3 regions of the Micromonospora sp. RV43 genome follow, and region 1 is predicted to be linked to each of the others. Evidence: riboswitches for the same ligand, from Rfam matches in the RefSeq annotation. Region 1 holds a riboswitch; each other region holds the start of a gene.
The links. Region 1 has a riboswitch for cyclic di-AMP ahead of ABD52_RS23310 (NlpC/P60 family protein). Riboswitches for the same ligand answer to the same signal wherever they lie in the genome.
Positions count from the first base shown of each region.

Region 2: another riboswitch for cyclic di-AMP. It lies ahead of ABD52_RS03830 (C39 family peptidase); the one in region 1 lies ahead of ABD52_RS23310 (NlpC/P60 family protein).
Region 3: another riboswitch for cyclic di-AMP. It lies ahead of ABD52_RS05915 (hypothetical protein); the one in region 1 lies ahead of ABD52_RS23310 (NlpC/P60 family protein).

Region 1 is NZ_LEKG01000105.1:8,818-15,912, forward strand. Features, by position in the region: gene ABD52_RS23305 (N-acetylmuramoyl-L-alanine amidase) at 1-1,463, opposite strand, end outside; cyclic di-AMP (ydaO/yuaA leader) riboswitch at 1,702-1,836, shown strand; gene ABD52_RS23310 (NlpC/P60 family protein) at 1,850-2,881, shown strand; gene dcd (dCTP deaminase) at 2,946-3,524, opposite strand; gene ABD52_RS23320 (pyridoxamine 5'-phosphate oxidase family protein) at 3,603-4,148, shown strand; gene ABD52_RS23325 (zinc metalloprotease) at 4,218-5,210, opposite strand; tRNA gene ABD52_RS23330 (tRNA-Gly) at 5,455-5,528, shown strand; gene ABD52_RS23335 (hypothetical protein) at 5,978-6,397, shown strand; gene ABD52_RS23340 (hypothetical protein) at 6,385-6,789, opposite strand; gene ABD52_RS23345 (hypothetical protein) at 7,034-7,095, shown strand, end outside.
Region 2 is NZ_LEKG01000008.1:46,342-53,436, reverse strand. Features, by position in the region: gene ABD52_RS03835 (hypothetical protein) at 1-171, opposite strand, end outside; gene ABD52_RS40580 (hypothetical protein) at 385-849, opposite strand; gene ABD52_RS40575 (zinc ribbon domain-containing protein) at 861-1,196, shown strand; gene ABD52_RS03830 (C39 family peptidase) at 1,614-2,414, opposite strand; cyclic di-AMP (ydaO/yuaA leader) riboswitch at 2,624-2,764, opposite strand; gene ABD52_RS38915 (hypothetical protein) at 3,156-3,428, shown strand; gene ABD52_RS03825 (copper resistance CopC/CopD family protein) at 3,759-5,273, shown strand; gene ABD52_RS03820 (MFS transporter) at 5,420-6,841, opposite strand.
Region 3 is NZ_LEKG01000015.1:6,036-13,130, forward strand. Features, by position in the region: gene ABD52_RS05905 (STAS domain-containing protein) at 312-671, shown strand; gene ABD52_RS05910 (SRPBCC family protein) at 715-1,227, shown strand; gene ABD52_RS05915 (hypothetical protein) at 1,253-2,326, opposite strand; cyclic di-AMP (ydaO/yuaA leader) riboswitch at 2,331-2,461, opposite strand; gene ABD52_RS05920 (cation diffusion facilitator family transporter) at 2,606-3,520, opposite strand; gene ABD52_RS05925 (AAA family ATPase) at 3,625-5,739, opposite strand; gene ABD52_RS05930 (alpha/beta fold hydrolase) at 5,863-6,777, opposite strand; gene ABD52_RS05935 (carbonic anhydrase) at 6,926-7,095, shown strand, end outside.

The DNA of each region.
Region 1 (7,095 bases):
CCGCGCGACGGGCACGGCTGCGCCGGCGGCCGGGGCGTCGGGACGCCCGGCGGCTGCTGGTTGCAGCCGAAGAACGCCGGCCGGTTGGTGGCGAAGTCCGGATCGATGGTGACCAGGCCGGTACGGGGCGTGCCGGTGCTGCGGAACGGCGCCTTCATCAGGTCGAAGTAGTGCGACCAGTCCCAGTACGGTCCCGGATCCCAGTGCATGCCGCCCACCGCGCCGGCGTTGATGCCGGGCACGTTGTCGTGGCCGATGATGTGCTGCCGGTCCATCGGGATGCCGAGCTTCAGCGCCAGGTGCCGCACCAGCTTGGCGGAGGTGCGGTACATCGCCTCGGTGTACCAGGTGCCCTGACCGGCGAAGCCCTCGTGCTCCAGGCCGATGGACTTGGCGTTGACGTACCAGTTGCCGGCGTGCCAGCCGACGTCCTTGGTCTTGATGTGCTGGGCGATGTAGCCGTCCACCGAGCGCAGCGTGTAGTGCCAGCCCAGGTAGTCGGCCCGCTTCACCAGGTCGACGCTCGGGCCGAAGTAGCCCTCGGTGTCGTGGATGACGATGTACTCGATCTTCTGCTGCTTCGGCCGGTCGCCCAGGTCGTGGTTGCCGTAGTCGCCCGGGTCGTCGCTGAGCTGCTCGTAGGGCGCGGGAATCCACTCGCAGGCCAGCCGTACCGGGCACTCCAGCCCGTCCGGCCGCTCGGCGTTGCGCAGGCCGAGTCGGGCCAGGCGGGAACGGTCCGGCTTCGCGGCGGTGGCGGCGAGCGTGACCCGCTGGCCGTCGTCGGTGGTGCGGCTGGCGCCCTGGCCGAGTTGGTCGTAGACCTCGTCGGCGAAGGCCGCCGCGGCGTCCGAGGTGTCCGCGCCGGAGTACCGGGCCACCGCGCCGTACCAGGCCGCCGGGTCGGTGCCGGCGCCGACCGGCCCACCCAGAGCCTTCTGGTACGACGCCAGCAGCGCGGCGCCACCGCGGATGTTCGCGGCCGGGTCGGTGCGCAGCGTGCCCGCGTCGAGCCCGGTGAGCGCGGCGGCGGCGTCGAGCGTCTGGAGCGAGGCCGGCGGCAGCGGGGTCTCCCGCTCCGGCGCGGCGGCGGTGGCCGGGTCGAGCTTCAGCGGCCGGGAGTCGTCGCCGCGCGGGTCCTCGTCCTCGTCGACGTGGGCGCTGCCGGGCATGGCGAGGATGTGCGCGGCGTCGGTCAGGTGCATCGGGCCGTAGCCGCCGCTGGTGCTCGGCTGCCCGGTGTGGGTGTCCCAGCGGGACTCCAGATAGGAGACACCGAGCAGCACGTTCTGCGGTACGCCGTACTCGGCCGCGGCGGCGGCGTATTGTTGTTGCCTGTCGCTCGCGGGCGCGGACGTGTCCGGCGCGGCGGTCACCGGGCCGGTCGTCGCCAGCGCGGTGGCTGTCGCCACTGCGGCGGCGAGCAGTATCCGTCTGCCCGACGGCGGGGCGGAGAGGCGCATCGAACCTCCTGGACAGGGATGGGGGTCACTGCGTTTCCACCCTCACTCCGCACACCCGCGAGGGTCAATACCTTTCCAGTGAGTAATCAGTCTTGAAAGAAAATTTCACCTCCGACCGGGGTGTGGTGCCTCATCGCGTACGGAGTGTCACGGCGCTGGAAGTTGCGGATCGATAACGGTGGTCCCTACTCTGGTGAATCGTCGGCCGCACGTCTCACCGTCCAACCCGGTCGGTGACGGTCCGACACCGCCGAGTCGCCTCCGGGCGAGCCGGGGAACCAGGTACCTGGGGTGAATCCGCAGCGATGCGGTAGGGCGGCTCCCTTCCCGCCCGAATCCGTCAGCTAACCCGGTAGGCGGTACGGAAGAAGGAGTACGGACGCCCGGTGGCACTCCATGCCCCGCGGCCGTCGTCGAGCCGGTCGGTCGACCGCTCCACGACTGTGCCGCGTACCCGCTGGTCCCGCTTCACCACAGCCCTCGCCGCCCTCGTCGGCACCGCAGTCGTCCTGACCGGCGGCGCCACGGCGGCACACGCCGAACCCTCGGTCGCCGAGATCGAGGCGCAGATCGACCGCGACTGGAACAAACTCGAACCGGTCATCGAACAGGTCAACGCCGTACGTGAGCAGCTCGCCGCGCGGCGCAAGCAGGCCGACGCGCTCGGCCGGCAGATCGCACCCCTCCAGGCCCGGGTGGACGCCGCGCTCGGCCAGGTCGGCGGACTCGCCGCCGACGCCTACAAGGGTGACAACCTCTCCACCGTCAACGCGCTGCTGGGCAGCCGCTCACCCGGTGACCTGGTCAACGGCCTGGAACTGCTCGACCGCTTCGCGCACCGCCAGCACGAGCAGGTGCGCTCCGTCGCCGCGCTGCGCGACGAACTGGCGGCGAAGAAGAAGCCGCTGGACGAGATGATCGCCGGACTGGCGCGTACCGAGGCCCAGCTCGCGGCGAAGAAGAAGCAGATCGACGCCGAGATCGCCCGGCTGCAGAAGCTGCGGCTCAAGGTGTACGGCAACGGTGGCGGCGGCCCGCTGCGCCCGGCGCCCTGCCCCGCCGGTTACCCCGGTGGCGCGGCCGGAGCGGCGGTCAAGTTCGCCTGCGCCCAGATCGGCAAGATCTACGTGTGGGGCGCGGCCGGGCCGGATCACTTCGACTGCTCGGGCCTGACCATGGCGGCCTGGGCCAAGGGCGGTGTCTCGCTGCCGCACAACGCGCGCCAGCAGCACGGCATGACGAAGCGGGTGAGCCGGGCCGAGCTGCGCGCCGGTGACCTCGTCTTCTACTACAGCGACCTGCACCACGTGGCGATGTACGTGGGCGACGGCTGGGTGGTGCACGCCTCCCAGTCCGGCAAGCCCATCACCATGAAGCGGGTCGACGACGGCGACATCAACAGCTACGGCCGGGTGTAAGGAAGGGCCCCCTCTTAACGCCTCCGGTAGAGGAGGGGGCCCTTATTAACAACTGTGGGCGCCGTCAGCGGGTCGGCCAGGTGCGCCAGCTCTGCCAGGATCGGCTCGGCGTCGGTCCGCGCTGCCCCTGGTAACGCGACCCGTAGACGGCCGAGCCGTACGGGTGCTCGGCCGGCGAGGAGAGCCGGAAGATGCAGAGCTGGCCGATCTTCATGCCCGGCCAGAGCGTGATCGGCAGGTTCGCCACGTTCGACAGCTCCAGCGTGACGTGACCGGAGAAACCCGGGTCGATGAAGCCGGCGGTCGAGTGGGTCAGCAGCCCCAGCCGCCCGAGGCTCGACTTGCCCTCCAGCCGGCCGGCGAGCTGGTCACCCAGCGAGATCACCTCAAGGGTGGAGGCGAGCACGAACTCGCCCGGGTGCAGCACGAACGGCTGCCCCTCCGGCACCTCCACCATCGAGGTCAGGTCGTCCTGCTGGATCGACGGGTCGATGTGCGTGTAGAGGTGGTTGTTGAAGACCCGGAACAGCCGGTCCAGGCGTACGTCGATGCTCGACGGCTGCACCAGCGTGGGCTCGAAGGGCTCCAGCGCGAGCGTGCCGGCCTTGATCTCGGAGACCAGGTCGCGGTCGGAGAGCAGCATCGGAACACCATAGCGACAGGTGCCGGTGACCTGCGTGTCGCACTACATCTTCGTACACGTGTTCGATAGAGTGTCCACATGGCTTCCTGGTCCGAATTCGCCGCCGACGAGCCCCGCCTCGCCGCCGAGATCCGCCTCCTGATGCAGCAGTACGGGCCGGGCTTCGGCTATCTCGCCACGGTCCGCGCCGACGGCGGGCCCCGGGTGCACCCGGTCTCCCCGGTGTTCACCGCCGACGGCCTCTGGTGCTTCGTCATCGACTCGCCGAAGCGCCGCGACCTCGAACGCGACGGCCGCTACGCGCTGCACTCGTTCCCGCCGGAGGAGAGCGACGACGAGGCGTATGTCGCAGGCCGCGCCCGGCCGGTGACCGACCCCGCCACGGTGGCCCGCCTGGCCCGGATCGGCCGCGCGTCACCGCAGGGCGACTGGCGGCTGTTCGAGTTCACCGTCGAGGCGGCGATGCTGACCCGCCGTGATCCGGTGGCCCAGCCCGGCGCCGCCCCGCCGCAGGTGCGGGTCTGGCTCGATCCGCGCGCGGCCGAACCCGCCCGGCGTGACCCGCTCGCCGCCGAGGGTCGGCGTGGCCGGCACGGCTTCGACACCCGCCGCCCGGCCGCCTGACCCGGCCCACGACGAAACGGTGCCGGCCCCGTCCGAGGACAGGGCCGGCACCGGTACGCGGTACGACGGTCAGGCTGCGCGGTAGGCGTTCCACGCGGTGAGCATGCGGCTCGCCTGGCCGGCGGTGAACTGGTACATGCAGGAGTCGTACGTGTAGTCCATGAAGTTGGTGATCGGGTCCTTGCCGGCGGTCGAGCAGGTGTCGCGGCCGGTCGGGCACTGGTACGCCGGGGACGCCTCGGCCGGGGTGTCGGAGACGCTGTCGCCCGAGCCGGAGCAGCCGCCCTGGAAGGTGTGGTAGAGGTTCAGCCAGTGGCCGACCTCGTGGGTGCCGGTGTCACCCTGGTTGTAGTTGGTCGCGGTGCCGCCGGGCAGCGACTCGTTCAGCACGACCACGCCGTCCATCTTGTCCAGCGTCCGCTTCGGGAACGTCGCCCAGCCCAGCAGGCCGTTGCTCAGCTCGCCGAGGTAGATGTTCAGCGTGTTCTTGCCGCCCTCACGCAGCGAGGTCTTCATCGAGCGCTCGGCGGAGGAGCCCTGCACGATCGGGTACCACGACGGGTTCGTCACCCGGTTGATCTTCGTGAGCTGGAACCCGAAAGCGGTGGCGGCGCCGCCGGTCGAGCCCGCGTACGACTGGTTCAGCACGGTGATCTGCTGGTTGATCATCGAGTCGGTGATGTTGCCGCCGGCCCGGGTGCTGTTCTCCTGGATGACGTGCACGACGACCGGGATGGTCACGGTGGCCAGCGGGGCGACGGCGCCGGTCCGGAAGCTTGCCCGCTCGCGCTGCGCGGCGGCGAGGTCGGCCTCACGGTCACGGACCTGCTTGGCGGTCAGGTGGTTGGGGTCGAGCTTGGCGTTGCCACCCTTCGCGACGCGCGCGTTCGCGTGTTCGTCGGCGTGGGCGTCGGCCGGCTCGGCGCAGACGCCGGCCGGGGCGGCCGAGAAGGCCGAAGCAGCGGGGACGACGCCGACGGCGGCGGTGCTGAGCAGCAGCGCGAGGGTCGACGTCGCGACACCGGCGGTACGCCGGGTCAGCAGGTTGGGACGGAGTCCCATGGGCCCACCTCTTTCTGACGGCGTGCCAGGGGGTGTGTCACGCCGGTTCGGAAACGTGGGGCAGACGTTACATCCCATCGACGCATTTGAGAACGCCCATACGTGGCCGACGTTGGTGCTTGATCCACTCCAGCTCGGGGAGGTGGCGGGGTCAACCGCTCGTCGATACCGCCACCTCGCCGAAGTGGCGCGCGGGCACCTGGATGCACAGGGGTGGTGACCTTCAGGTAGAGTGGTGCCGCCTGCGGGTGTAGTTCAATGGCAGAACATCAGCTTCCCAAGCTGACAGTGCGGGTTCGATTCCCGTCACCCGCTCCAACCGAAGGCCCTGACCGGGACGCGAGTCCGGTCAGGGCCTTCGATGTTCCACGGACCACCTGTCCCGTGGTTGGTAGGCCGCGGCCCCACTAGCGATGGAGGGGACGTCGTGGGCCGATCTGATCAGCCTCACGAACGGCGTGACCGTGACCGCCAGGCGCGGTTCCGGCTGCCTGATCCAGTTCCCGACAACCCCGAGCGACACCGGGTATCCGGGGCGTGGCCGAGCCACGCGACGCCTGACGCTCCGGTGATGATGCAGGTGCCCGAGGTGGGCGTCTTTGTGAGGGCACTGCTACCCGTGAAGCTGACAGGTGCTTCAGCGCCGCCTTATCTCAGAACCTCCGGCTCCGCGGGGGCTGCTGGCTGCTCCGGTTGAGCCATGAAGCGCAGTTTGTTGGGGCGGACACCTCAGACGCGGCAGGGTGCTCCGGGATCGGGGAGTGTTGATGAAGTCGATGAATGACGTGTTCAACGAGGCAGTGGACTACGGGGCCGAGGGCGTTGTGCCGGTCGGCACGCCCGTCGGGGTGGAAAAGCTCTCGCACGTACACCGTGTCTTCAATGCTGTCATGGGTGGCGGCCTGGGTTTCGCGGTGGAAGTTCTCGAGCCGGACGATTTCCGGCGTGCTGTGGAAGGCTTTCGATACCTCGACCTCGGCGAGGTCGCGAACCTCCTCGCGGAACTGGTCGACAGTTACGGAAGTTCTGATTATGACGTCCGGAAGGAAGAGATCCTGGACGGCCTGCTCGTCGGCGCGCTGGTCGACGACGCTTTTCGGAGGAAGGTTTCTCAGGCTCCGTCCGACTTCGGGTTCGACGGCTCAGTTCTTCAAGATCCTGCTGCGCAGCAACGTCAGCTCAGGTAGTAGGCGGCTCTCCATCGGGCTTGCTCGGCTATGGAGAAGTTGTCGAAGTCACCGGCGGCCTCGCAGTCGAGCAGGTAGCGGAGCGCCTCTGTCGCATCGTCGGAGCCGTCGGCATCCAGGTATGCCTTGGTGGCGTCCAGTCCTGCTCCGCAGAGTAGTTGGACGTCGATCGAGCAGTGGGCATCCCAGCTCGATTCCTTGGCCTGCCAGATGACGAGCACATCGCTGAGTCGGCCGGCGTTGAACAGTTGCAGGCAGCACAGCTTCATGAGTTCGGTGTCCTGGTCGTGCTGATCGAGGTCTGCCTGGGCCCGGAGCATCTCGCGGATGTGAGGCACGGCGGCGCCGGTCGGTCGCAGGCCGTAGCGGCGAACGCTCTCGTCGTCGTTCACGGTTCTCCCTCGCTCGACCTGGCGCCGTCCGCAGGCGCCGCCGGACGCCGGGCGTGGAGCCGGCGAGGTCGGACGCCTCGGACCATGCCACGGCGTCGTGCTCGCCCGGGCCGTCAGCGGAGATCGTCACCGGCACATTCTGACCCACGTGGATCTTCCGGGAGCCGCGTGAGAGGCCGCCGCTCGACGGCCGTCGTCGGTACGATCGCGCGATCTCGATCTGTTGATCATGCTGGAGGGAACCATGCAACTGCGCCTGAAGTACGCGCCCGTACCGGAGAACGCAGCCCGGTTCGCGGGCGACAT
Region 2 (7,095 bases), on a different contig from region 1:
CGCGTCGTAGGAAGCGAGGGAGGTCGTGGAACTGGCAGCCGCCGAAGGTGTCGCAGTGTCCAGACCCCTAGCGCACTGCAGCGCGTGCAGGACCAGAACCGCAGCGACGACGACCGCCACCGCGACAGCGCGGTAGCCGCGCATCGCACCAGCCGGACCGTCCCACGTCACCAGCGCAGACTACGACACTCCACGGCCGCAGCCGTCGTGCGGGTGCGGGTTCCCGTCCTGCCCCGGATGCTTATCTCAAGGTCGGCGAACCACTGCGTCACCACGTCGCGTTCGAAAGTCCCGTGGGCCACTCGTCGGCGCGGCCTGCATCGGGCGGTCGTAGCTGGACCGCCTTGTTCGGGCGGCTACCACCGGCTCCGGCCCGACAGCCCTTCATCCAGCGCAGCGGACTTTTTGTCCGACTCGACCATGAAGATCCTTCGTAGAAATGTTGGCGTGTCGGACCACCAGAGTGACGATCCCGCGGATCCCATGACCCGATGGCTCAACAGCCAGCCGCACGCCGGCGCGCAGCCGCGCGTCCGGCGGCAGGGTGGTCTGCGGTTTGCGTTCTACGGCCGGATGTCGACCATCGAGCATCAAGACCGGGTGACGTCCCGGCACTGGCAGCGGGACTGCGCCAGCGAACTCGTCGCCGGTCACGGGCTGATCGTCGCCGAGTACTTCGATGCCGGCTGCTCGCGCCGCCGCGGCTGGCGGCAGCGTCCGCAGGCCGCCGCGCTGCTGGCCGCGCTCCCCGATCCGCACCGTGGGTTCGACGCGATCGTGGTCGGCGAATACGAACGAGCATTCTCCGCCAACCAGCTGCAGCACCTGGCACCCCTGCTCGAACAGCACGGTGTGCAGTTGTGGCCAGCCACGACGGGACTGCCCGCCGCTACCTGTTCACCGGCCTGCTGCGCTGCGCACCATGCGGCCGAAGACTGGAATCCCACTGGATCAACCAGCGTCCGGGCTACCGATGCCGCCAAGGCCACACCAGCACCCAACAGCCCACCAACGGCCGACGCAAGATGCTCTACCTCAGGGAAGACCACATCATCGCGCGACTGATGGGACATCCCGGCCTCGCCAGCGACGCCCAGAACCCGCATGACCTGGCCGCGCTCCTGCACAGAAACAAGATCAGCATCATCTGCGATCAGGAACGATGTACACCGACCACAGGAGCCTCAGGCAAGTGAGCCCGTTCAACCCATGATCAATATGTGGAGATGTTGTGTCCGAGGGATTCGGACACAAAGTCACGGCACCCATGCTCAGCATGGGTGCTCATGCCGTAATCCTATAGCAGCGAGCGGCACTATGGAGTTTCCCGTGTCGGCGTCATGCCGTTATCGGTGACGCACCAAAGTCCACAGAGGGGCTGGTTCGGATTTCGCGCCGGCGGCCCCGGCCTGGCCAACCCACCCGGCATGCTGGACCTGTACGTGTTCGCCCCTGCCCGCCGCGTCGGGCGGCACCTAACCTGACCGCACAAGATGATCGGCTGAGCCATACCAGAGGGCGCACGACGTGCCGTCCTGCCTGCTACTGGGCGCGAACCGAAAGGCGACGGGCACCGGCTCGAACGAGCCGGTGCCCGAGGGCCGGAGATGGGATCAGGCGGAGTAGCCGCGGGTGGCCATCCAGTTCGCCAGGTCGATGGTGGTCATCCAGTAGGCGGCCATGTTCGGGTCGGCGGAGTCGGCGATCCGCACCGTCCGGCCGTCGTCCTTATATCCGACCACGGCGATGTAGTGGCCGCCGGGGAAGGAGTGCCAGCCGCCGTCTGTATCGGTCGCGGAGCCGACGGTGTTGGCGACCACGGCACGGCCGTCGGTGATGGCGGTGACCACGTCGGCCTGGAGCTGGTCGATCTGCGCCGGCGTCGCGGCCTGGCCCGGGATCATGTGCGTCCGGTACGGGTTGCCCTTGACCATCTGGTTGAGCCCGCGAGTGGTGTCCTCCGCCGAGTTGGTGCCGTTCTCGCCAGCGTTCAGCGGGGCGACCATCGCGTCCTGGGTGGTCTCGACGCCGCTCGCGCTGAGCGCGTTGCGCACAGCGGCCGGGCCGCAGTTCCAGTAGGCAGTCTGCGCCTCGTAGGTGTGGTCGAGGACCTTGGTCGACGGAGGCTTCGGCCTCGCCTTCTTGGTCACGTCCGGGTCGGTCGTGGCCCTGTCCTTCGCTGACGGCGACGGCTCGGCGGCGACGCGAGCCTCGCCGCGGGTGGCGACATCACCGAGCCGCGGAGCCAGCCCGGCGGCGGTGTTCCCCTGGCGGACGGGCGCGTTGTGATCGGTGGCGGCCAGCGCCGTGCCGACGCCGCTGGCGAGCACGAGCGCCGCGGCGGAGCCGGCGATGATCTTGTACGGGCGCTCGGTCACAAGACGCCGCAGCTGACGCTTCATGTGGTGCTTCATGTGTTCCTCCACGGGCTGGAGCGGCACAGGCCGGCCCGACGCGCGGAGGAACTCACGCACGTTGTGACTGGGCGGGGTGCCGCGGGGATGGGGAGCGCCCGGTGGGCCGGGCTGGGGGGCAGTTGCCGGGACTCACAGTCAGGCGAGTGTCGGCACCGCGATGCCGTGGAGGCGTGGGGAGTATCGGGAGGTGTTTCGCACGAGGCTGGCACTCCTTCCGTGGCCGCCTACCGGGTTAGCTGACGGATTCGGGCGGGAAGTACGCCCTACCGCGGGCCGTGGCTCGCGGATTCACCCCGGTGTTGCCTGGGTCCCCGGTTCATGAGATCACGATTAGGCGGGTCGGAGCGGCGTCGCCACTTGCGATCGGAAACCGCACCGGACGCGCCGACATTACCGGTGGGTACGTCGTATGCCAAGGGCTCCCACCTGCATAAGCCTCGAACATCGCTACTCTGATCGGAACCTCCAGTTACTCATGCCACTCAATGGGACGAGCAGTTATAGCGGAACCCTCGGGACGTAACCGGACATCGGAATGCTGTTGGCGCTCAATTGCTTGGCCGATCGCCGCATACTCACCCGAATGGCCGTTTCCTGGGCGGCCGTACGTAGCCCCACACCAATTTCAGTCACAATTCAGCAAACCCGGGCCGGCAGCAGCGGCGGTAGTGGTGGTACGGGCCGAGGCCGCGCGCAGACACAAGTCAGTGCGAGCTCCCCGTTACCGCACAGGCGTTCATGGAGATGAAGTTGGCGGCGCTCGTGACACCCGGCAGTCAGCCCGCGCAGACCGCGGGTAGCTCGACGTTCGAATGTCGACGTGGCTTCGACGAAAATCAACCCAATCCCGGCGGGCGGCGTAAGGCCGGATCGCCGCCCTGCCGACGGTTGGGCGCGCGCCGCGCGAAGCAAGTGGGAACCGCGTACGAGAGCATGATCGTCGCGCTGATCGCGGTGGCCCGCTTCAAAATCCGTCACCGCGGGGCCACAGAGCGACCCGACCACGGCTGACCGGGACCGCGGCAATGCCTCGCACCACTCCCGGCGCAGTCCGTCGCCGTTGCGAGTCGGCGATGCCACCATGCTGGCGCTCTCCCCCAACCTGACTTTCTGGATCGTCGAAGCTGACCCGCCCCTACTAAGGGCGGGTAGTAGTTGACCTAGGATGGCGACCGCACCACGTGGGAGCGATGTGTGGGCACCGGCCCGCGCCTCCTTGGCGGAAGGATCAACAGTGCCTTTCCAGCGGCGTCGCCGGGCGGCCTGACCTTGCTTGCTGCATCGCCGGGTCTCGCATGTCCTCAGTCGCCAGCACGTCGCGCCGCGCGCTGGGCAATTCGGGTGTGGCTGGCGCTGTTTCCCGCCCTCATCGTGGCCCTCGGGTTCGCTTCCCCTGCGGCCGCACATTTCAAGCTGCTCCGGGCCGTTCCGGCCGACGGCGCGCGGATCGACGGCGCCGTCCAGGAGATCCGGCTGACGCTCAGCGCCGCCGGCACGCCCACAGGAGCGGGATTCAAGCTTTCCGACGGCAACGGCATCGGCCTACCGGCCGCCAGCCACACGCCCGACGGAGGCCGAACGTGGCTGGTCCACCCGACCGCTCGCCTGACCACCGGCACGTTCAAGCTGCGATGGAGCGTCGCGGCCCCGGACGCCCACCCCCTGACGGGTGTCATCACGTTTACGGTGGCCTCGCCTCCCCCGACGCCCGGAACGGCCGCTAAACCCCAGGCAACAGCCAGCCCGCACGGACATGCCGGCCATGGTGGGCCAGGTGTGCCCCCGGCTTCGCCGTCGGCACACGCGGGAGGACACGCTGTTGGCCACACCGCCGACGCGGAACAGGCGCCGGTGCGGTTTGTCGGCGCCGTCGGGCGTTGGCTTTCCTACGGGGCGATCCTGCTCGGTGTCGGTGGTCTTGTCTTCGCGTTGACCACACTGGTCGGCACACGCAGTGACATCCGGGTGGTGCAGATCTGGGTGCGGACGGCGGGGCTGGCGGTGGCGGCTGGAGCGGCCTTTGAGCTGGTTGCACTCGCGGCGGTCTTCAGCGAGCAGGGCACCTTCGCCTCGGCGGCCAGCGCCTCGTCGGTGACCGCCCTCAGCCAGACACCGGTGGCCGCCGGCCTGGTCCTGCGACTCACCGGTGCGGCCGGTCTGCTCGTGTCCGGTTCACTCGAAGCGGCGCTGATTCGGGGCCGGCACGCGGTCGGGCGTCACTCCGTTCCGACCGTCGCAGCGATACCCACCGACTCCCGGAACCTGGTGACGGCTGCCGCCGTCAGCGCGGCCGGCGACGGCGTTCAGCGGGTGCGAGCGCGACCGGTGCGGCCTGTGCTCATGGCGGTCACCGTGGCACTGCTGCTGGGTTCCTTTCTGGTCGATGGGCACACCGTCACCGCGGAACCTCGGGCCGTCGTCGTGGCGGCCGATTTCGCCCACACCATTGCCGCCGCGGTGTGGGTCGGCGGAGTTCTTCTCCTGGCTGCCCTGTTGCTGAGCCGCGCCCGCCTCGGCGTACCGACGGGTGCCGCCGAAATGGCGGTGCGATTCTCCATACCGGCCACCGCCGCGGTAGCGCTCACGGGTGTCGCTGGCGTCGCGTTGACCCTGCTGATCCTGGAACGGCCGGGCCATCTCGTGACCACCGACTGGGGGCGGGTGCTTCTCGTCAAGGTCGCCCTGGTGGCGGCTGTTGCCCTCGTCGGGCTGTACAACAGCCGGCGCGTCGTGCCCAGGCTGGATGACCGCGCGATGGACGCCACTTATCAGCTACGCCGCACTGTCCTGGTCGAGGCGTTGCTGATGGTCGCCGTCGTGCTGGTCACCGCGATCCTCGTCAACGCCGAGACGTAGTCGGCAGCAGCGCGTGACAGGAGTCGAGGGCACCTCACCGCCAGGGCCGCCTCGCGTGGGTCGGGCGCTGATCGTATGAATGCGCCGGTGGATCAGTCGGGATCAGACTCATCCACCGGCGTCAGACAGGCGGTTGATGGATTCGGTCAGGCCGCGGGTACTGTCTCGGCCTCGTTAACAGGCTGTCGCTTGGCCGCGCGGAGGGTGAGACCGGCGGTGAGGGCGCCTGCGGCGGCGATGATCCCGGCGCCGACGAAGGCGGCGGAGTATCCGTCGGTGAGGGCGGGCAGATCGCCGAGCCGGTCGGCGCCGGCGGCGGAGGCGACCGCGGTCATCGCGGCCAGGCCGAGCGCGGAGCCGACCTGGTAGCCGGTGTTGACGATGCCGGAGGCGAGTCCGCCCTCCTCGGGGCGGGCGCTGGAGATCGCCGTACCGAGCGACGGGATGAACGCCAGCGACATACCCAGCGCCGCGACCAGCGAGGCCGGCAGCACGTCAACGGTGAAGCTGCCGTCGGGGCGGACCAACGCGAGCCAGCCGAGTCCGACGGCGAGGACCGCGAGGCCGGTGACCACCATGGGCTTCGGGCCGAAGCGGGCGATGGCGCGCGGGGCGAGCGCGATCATGCCGATCATGATGAGGATGGTCATCGGCAGCAGTGCCGCGCCGCTGGGGAAGGCGCTGTAGCCGAGGACCTGCTGCAGGTAGAGGTTGAGGAAGAACCACATCGGGATCCACGCCGCACCGAGCAGAAGTTGGGCGACGTTGGCGGCGGCGAGGTTCGGCGCCCGGAAGATCGACAGCCGCATCAGCGGCTCCCGGCGGGCCGCCTGGATGGCGACGAACGCCGCGAGGGCGACCACGGCTCCGGCGAGCACCAGCCAGGTCTGCCCAGAGGCCCAGCCCACCTCGGGGGCGCGGACGATGCCGTACACCGCGGCGCCGAGACCGATGGTGACCGTGAGGGCGCCGAGCACGTCCAGCGAACCGCGGCGGGTACCGCCGGCGGGCATCAGGGCCGGGGTGGCCAGCAGCGCGAGCGCGGCGATGGGAATGTTGATGTAGAAGACCCACGGCCAGCTGAGGTATTCGGTGATGACGCCGCCGAGGAAGACGCCCGCGGTGCCACCGGCGGGTGCCGCCGCGCCGTAGAGGGCGAGGGCCCGGGTGAGTTCCCTGGGTTCGGCGCCGAAGAGCATCATCAGCAGCGTCAGCGCCGACGGGGCGATCAGCGCCGCACCGGCTCCCTGTACGGCGCGGGCGGCCAGTTCGACCGTGACGCTGCCGGCCAGGCCCGCGGCGGCGGAGCCGATGAGCAGGACACCCCAGCCGGCGGCGAACATCCGCTTGGCGCCGAACAGGTCGGACAGCCGGCCGCCGAGCAGGAGCAGGCCGCCGAACGCGACGACGTAGGCGTTGAAGACCCAGGACAGGCTCTCCGGTGAGAAACCCAGATCCGCCTGTATGCGTGGTAGCGCGACGCCGATGATCGAGGTGTCCATGATGACCATGAACTGGGCGAGGGCGATGAGTCCGAGGGCCCACCAGCGCTTCGATCCGGATGACATCGTGATCACTCCTTTTCTTACCCCTAGGGGGTATGGGTAGCGGCAATTTTGTACCCCCCACCGGTACCTGTCGTCAAGTGATCCGGATGACATGCCAGGGTAAGCACACGGATCGGTCGAGGTCTTGAGGGGCATACCGGGGAGGGGTATATTCAAACGCCTGCGGGCCGGCGCACAGCCGACCGTCGACGGACGGACCTTGCGCACCGTCACGCCATCGTCTGCGACACCGAGGAGATCCCATGTGCGGCAAT
Region 3 (7,095 bases), on a different contig from region 1:
ACGCCGTGGTTCCCGGCCGTGAGCAGCGAACGGGACGAACCACCCGAACGCGCCGGGACCGGTGCCCACGGGACGTGCGTGCGCCCGCTACCCTGGTCGGCGGATCGGCGGGCCCGCCCGGTCGCATGGTTGGCCGCGACCCGCCATACAGGGGAAACTGGAACCCGGAGGTCCGGATTGGGTACGCCCAGGTGTGCCCAGTTCGCGAATTGCTCATCCCGGGGGGTGGCGACCGGGCCGTTGGAGGAATACTCTCGGTCGCGGCCCGCGTACTGATGAGGCGCCCGTCATGGGCGAGTGGAGGTGCTCGCGTGAGCCTGTCGATCGTGAAGTCGGTGCGGCCGGGTGGTGTCGTCCAGATCGCGCCCCGTGGGGAGATCGACGTCGACACCGCGTACGAGGTGCGGGAAGCGATCGCCGAAGTGCTCGCCAAGGGCCGTCCCTCGCGAATCGAGCTGAACATGCGGCTCGTCACGTTCATCGACTCGGTCGGCATCAGCGCCATGGTCGCCGGCTTCCAGACCTGCGAGGTCAGCGGCGTCAAGCTCGTGGTCACCGAGCCGAGCCGGTTCGTGCACCGGCAGCTCTGGGTGACCGGCCTGCTCGGCCTGTTCGGCGCGCCCGAGCCGTGGTTCGCCGACGACACCCCCGAGGTGCTGCCCGGCGCCTGAGCGCGCCGTCCACACCCCCTGCAGCCAGGGGACCTTCTACCCGTTGCCAGTCCGGCGTCGGTACGGGACGATCGTCGCGACGCACGACGGCGAGGGGGCCCGCTTGCAGAGCAGCGACAGCTTCAGCTACACCGTGCAGGCCCGGTGCACCCGGGCCGAAGCGGTGGCGCTACTGGGTGACCTGAGTCGCCAGGGCGAGCTGCATCCGCTGATCGTCCGGGTCCGGAAGCTGCCGGCCCGGCCGGGCGCGCTGGCCAGCTACGCGATCACCGACCGGCTGCAACTCGGCCCGCTGCACTTCCCGGTCACGTACCAGGCGGACGTGCTGATCGCCGGCGAGGACGAGGTGGTCACAGTGGCGCGTCAGCAGCCCGCGACGACGGTCCGCAACCACACCCGGCTGCGCGACGAGCCGGACGGCACGGTACGCATCGACGTGGAGATCACGCTCACCGCTCCGGCGCCACTGTTCGGGTACGCGTTCCGCCAGGCCCGGGCGGCTCACCTGGGCCTGGCGGCTCGTCTCGGAGCGACCCTGGAGGGCCGGCCGGCCTGATCCGGCCGGCCCTCTCGGGGCGCGCTCAGTACACCGACAGGTGCACGTGGTTGGTGTGGTCGCTGGACGGGTCGCCGTTGCCGCCGCTGTACGACTTCCACCCGCTGCTGGGCAGCCAGATCTGCTTGAACCAGATCACGTAGAGCACGGCGAGCGGGTCGGCGTTGCGCACGAAGTACGCGGCCAGGTTGTTGCCGTACGTCCGGTCACCGCCGGTGGCCACGCCGCCGAAGCCGTTCTTCTGCGCGGCGAAGTCACAGGCCCGCCCCTTCGGGTGCTCACCCGAGCCGCTGGGCCGGTGGCACGAGACGTACCGGGTGAAGCCCGCCGCCTTGGCCTGTTGCAGCGCGTGCAGCGTGCGCGGGGTGATGCAGCCGTTCGCCGGGGTCGGGTCGTTGACGCTGCACGACTCCGACGGCCAGGAGCCGTCCGAGTTGCGCGGTGCCGGCTTCGCGTTCTTGCTGGAGGTGCCCTGGACGCTGCCACCGCCGCTGCTGCTGCGCGAGGCCCGGTCGTTCGCCACCTCCAGGGCGCGCTCGGCCTGCTCCTTGCGCTTGGCCATCACCGTCACCTGCTTGCGCTGCTCGCGGATCTCTCCGTCGAGCTGGGCGCGGGTGCGGGTGGCCTCGTCCCGGGTGGTGATCAGGTCGCGCAGCGTACGGTCCTCGTGCGCGGCGACCTGCTCCAGCGCGGCGGCCCGGTCCATGAAGCCCTCCGGGCTGCTGCTGCCGAGCAGCGCCCCGGCGGTCCCCAGACGGCCGTTGCGGTACGCCACGGCGGCGATCTCGCCGACCTTGGCGTCGCGTACGGCCAGCTCGGCGCCGACCGTCTTGAGTTGTTCGTTCAGCTGCTTCTGGCGGCTCACCGACCGGTTCAGCGCGGCTTTCGCCTCCAGCCAGCCCTTGCTGGCCGCGTCGAGCTGGGCACGCAGTTCGGGCGTGCCACCCTCGTCGTCGCCGGGCGCTGCGGCGAGCAGGCCGGTCGCCGGCGCCGCCGAGGCGGGGGAGACCGGAACGGTCGCGACGCCGAGGGTCAGCGTCGCGACGAGCAGGGCCGCCAACCGGGCGGCCGTCCGTCGTACAGGTGCCACTGGGGGCATTCACACGTCCTTCCGTCAACGCCGACCGGGTTAGCTGACGGGTTCGGGACGGAAGATCCCTACCGCTGACGCGGATGCACCCCACGTACGTGGTTCCCCGGCTCGTCCCTGCGGACGATTAGGCGACGGCCGCCCCACCGGGGCCGGGTGGCGCCCGCGGGTGCGGCCGCGACCGAGACTACCGGCGCTGCCCGGGCACGGCTCCGTGGAGCAGTGCCACTAGGCGGGGCAAAACCGGCATAAGACTACATTAGCCACAGTGATTTAAGTGTGTCCTAATCACCACTCGGTCTGTCCGCACACTCCGGCCGACGCTCCGGGTTCGACCTGCAACGTGGCGTGATCGATGGAGAAGTCCTCGTGCAGGGCGGCCCGCGCGGCGGCCAGCACCACGCCCGGGTCCACGCCCGGATCGGTGGTCAGGTGCGCCGAGGCCACCTCCATGCCCGAGGTGAGCGTCCAGACGTGCAGGTCGTGCACCTCGGCCACGCCGGGTACGGCGGCCAGCCGGTCGTGCACGGCGGTGACCTGGAGGTGCTCCGGCGCGGCCTGCACCAGGATGCGCAGCGCGGCCCGGCCGAGCCGCCAGGTGCGCGGCAGGATGAACAGGCCGATGCCGACGGCGACCAGTGGGTCCGCCCACCACCAGTCGGTCACCGTGATGATCAACGCGGCGGCGATCACGCCGAGCGAGCCGAGCAGGTCGCCGAGCACCTCCAGGTACGCCCCGCGCAGGTTGATGCTCTCCTTCGACCCGGCGCGCAGCAGCGCGAACGCGACGATGTTGGCGAGCAGGCCGAGCACCGCCACCACGAGCATCGGGCCGGCCAGCACCTCCGGCGGCTCGCCGAACCGGCGTACCGCCTCGACCAGGACGTAGATGGCGACGGCGCCGAGCAGCACGGCGTTGGCGAGGGCGGCGAGCACCTCCAGCCGGTAGAGCCCGAACGTGCGCTGCGGGTCGGTGCCGGCGCGGCGGGTGGCGGTGATCGCGGCGAGGGCCATGCCGATGCCGAGGACGTCGGTGAACATGTGCCCGGCGTCGGAGAGCAGCGCCAGCGAGCCGGTCGTGAAGGCGGCCACCGCCTCGACCACCATCAGGGCGGCGAGCAGCGCGAAGGCGGCCCAGAGGCGGCCCCGGTGGCGGTGCGCCGCGTTGGTCACCGCGCCGCTGTGGTCATGACCTGCGCCCACGCCAACACCCTTCCTGCCCCGTACCGGCCAGGCCCAATGTATGTTCACATCGCTATGTATGCAACTGAACTATGGGTGACAGCCGGGTCACGGTCGGGTGTCCGTCAGGAGGGGTCGAGCGTGGTGAGACGCTGGGTGGCCCGGGACAGCGCCACGTAGAGCGTGCGGACACCCGAGCCGGGGTCGGCCCGGATCTCGCTCGGCGCCACCAGCACCACGCCGTCGTACTCCATGCCCTTGGCCTGGAGACTGGTCACCACCTGGAGGCGGCCCGCGCCGAGCCTGCCCAGCCAGCCGGCCACCTCGTCCCGGCGCGGCACCGGCGTGATCACGCCGACGGTGCCCTCCACCTGCGCGAGCAGCGCCTCGGCCGCCTCGACGGTGGCCGCCGGCAGGTCGGCGGCGGGCACCGTGCGCTCGACCGGCGGCACGCCCGTGGACCGCACCGCGTCGGGCAGCGGCAGGTCCGGGTAGAGACGGCGGATCTCCGCCGCCGCCACCGCGAAGATCTCCGCAGAGTTGCGGTAGTTGGTGGTCAGCTCGTAGCGGTGCCGCTTGCGCCGGCCCAGCGCCTGGTCCCGGGCCCGGTCCAGCTCCTGCGGGTCGCCGGTCCAGGCGGTCTGCGCCGGGTCGCCGACCACCGTCCAGGACGCCAGCCGCCCGCGCCGGCCGACCATCCGCCACTGCATCGGCGAGACGTCCTGCGACTCGTCCACCACCACGTGCGCGTAGTCGCGGTAGTCGTCCGGACGCTCCCGCGCCGCCGCGCGGGCGGCGCGCTGCCGATCGGCGTACGTGCTCAGCTCGCGCACGCCACCGGCGAGCTGGTACGGGTCGCGCTTGGGGCGGGCCCGCCGCACCGGCTTGCCGAGCAGCGCGTCCAGCTCGTCCAGCAGCGCGATGTCGGCCACCGTCAGCCCTTCGGTCGCGAGGCTCCGGTACGCGTCGCCGAGCAGCCGGATCTCCGCCGAGGAGAGGATCCCACCGGCGTAGCGGCGCAGCCGGTCCGGGCGGGCCAGCCAGTCCAGCACGTGCCTCGGGTGCAGCCGGGGCCACCAGGCCTTGAGGAACTCGCGGAACTCCGGCCGTTCGATGATCTCGTCCTCGAACGCGGGCTGCTCCGGCAGGCGTCCCACCCGCAGCGTGCGGGCCTGCGCGTAGAGCGCGGCGAGCACCGCGTCGAACGCCGCCCGGCGTACCTCGTTGCGGCGTGCCCCACGGGCCAGCGTCCGGTCCCGGATCGCGTCCAGCGCGGGACGTTCCAGGCGCAGCAGCTCGCCCCGGTAGAGCAGGCGCAGCTCGGCGGGGGAGTCCGGCACCGCGTCGCGTACCGCGCGTTCCAGCACCCGGCGCATCCGCAGCGAACCCTTCACCGCCGCCACGTCCGGCGGGTCCGTCCGGGACGCGGACAGGCCGGGGAACAGCGAGCCCAGCGAGTGCAGCGTGGCGGTCTCCTCGCCCAGCGACGGCAGCACCGAGGCGATGTACTCGACGAACACGCCGGACGGGCCGACCACCAGGATGCCGCCGCCGGCGTACCGGGCCCGGTCGGAGTAGAGCAGGTACGCGGCCCGGTGCAGCGCCACCGCCGTCTTCCCGGTGCCGGGGCCGCCGGAGACGATCGTGACGCCGTTGCCGGGGGAACGGATCGCCTCGTCCTGCTCGCGCTGGATGGTGGCGACGATGTCGCGCATGCCCCGGCCGGTGGCCCGGGACAGCGTGGCAAGCAGCGCCCCGTCACCGACCACCGCCATGTCCGGCGGCGCGGCCTCCGGGTCCAGCAGGTCGTCCTCGATCCGGGTGACCTTCTCGGACGCGGACTGGATCGTGCGCCGGCGCACCACACCGCGCGGCTCGGCGGGCGTGGCCTGGTAGAACGCGGCGGCGGCGGGTGCCCGCCAGTCCACCACCAGCGTCTCCGCGTCCACGCCCCGCACACCGAGACGGCCGACGTGCAGCACCTGCCCGGTACGCAGGTCCAGCCGGCCGAACACCAGCCCCTCGTGCTCGGCGTCCAGCACGTGCCGGCGCTGGGCGGCGTGGAAGACCATCGCGTCCCGCTCGACCAGCGCACCGAAGTTGCCGACCCGGGCCAGCCGGTAGCCCTCCCGCTCGGCGTCGGCCGCCGACCGGCGCAGTTCGGCCAGCCGGGCGTACACCCGGTCGAGGTGGCGCTGCTCGGCGGCGATCTCCCGGTCCAGCGTGGTCTGGTCGGTCAACGCGGATGCTCCTGTGTTCGGAGGGCACGACGGGCTGAATGAGGGTACGGGCCGCCGGCAACCGCCACGCCGGGGCATGCCGCGCACGTGGCGTACGTCAGTGCCGCTCGCGAGCGGAGACGCTCAGAGGCGGGTCGCCGGGCGGCCGGCCAGCACCCGGTCCAGCACGCCGGCGAGGGCGGCGTTCACCTCGTCGGGGCGCTCCATCATGAGCATGTGCCCGGCACCCGGGCAGACGGTCAGCTCCGTGGTGGGCAGCGCCGCCGCGATCGACTCGGCGCAGGGCGGCGGGGTGAGCCGGTCCCGGTCCCCGACCAGCGCGGCCGCCGGCAGCCCGCCGAGCGCGGCGAGCGTCTCCAGCCGGTGCTGGGCGCCGATCGAGGCGCGGAAACCGCCGATCGAGCGCAGCGTGGCCCGGGCCACCGCTGAGGTGACCAGCCGGATGTCGGCCGGGTCGCAGCGGTCGCCGAACAGCATCCAGCGGATGCTCGGGCGCAGCGCGCGCAGCAGCGCGTGCGGGGGCCGCCAGCCGCCGCAGCGGGCCAGCACCCCGGCGCCTGTCGTCTCGGCCAGGCGGATCAGCCGGGTGATCCGGGGGGAGAGGCCGTACGCGGTGTGCGTGTGCCCCTCGGCGGTGGTGGAGACGAAGACCAGCCCGGCGGTACGCGCGGCGAACCGGCCGGGGTGCCGGTGGGCGTACTCCATCACCGTCATCCCGCCCATCGAGTGCCCGACCAGGACGATCGGACCGGACGGGACGATCTCGTCGATCACCGCCGCCAGGTCGTCACCGAGCTGCGCGAGGGTGGCGTCGCGCAGCGCCAGGCAGCTCGACCGGCCGTGGCCGCGCGCGTCGTACGTGACCAGGCGGACCCGGCCGCCGAAGCGTTCCCGCAGCTCGGCGACCTGACGGTGCCAGCTGCGCCCGTCCAGCGTCCAGCCGTGCAGCAGGACGGCGGTCACCTCGGCGTCGACCGGCCCGGTGACGCTGACGTGCAGGCGTACGTCGTCGGGGAGCCGCAGTTCCAGGTCCGGCATCGTCCACCTCCCGGGCCCGCCGATGTGTGTCCACCGGATGACCCGGCGGTGACACCGGCGTTACCCGCCATGAGACCACGGCAACCGGCCCGGAGAGAAGATTCCCGTCCGGCCCCACGAGGTCGGATCGGTGACCAGGCTGGGAGGCATGCCGTCCACCAGCCCGCGCGCCGCGCTGGCCGAGCTGCTCTCCGGCAACCGCCGTTTCGTCAGCGGGCAGCCGGTGCACGGGCACGACGTCACCGCCGCCGCGGCGGTGGCCTCCGGCGACCAGCAGCCGTACGCGGTGGTGCTGGGCTGTATCGACTCCCGGGTGCC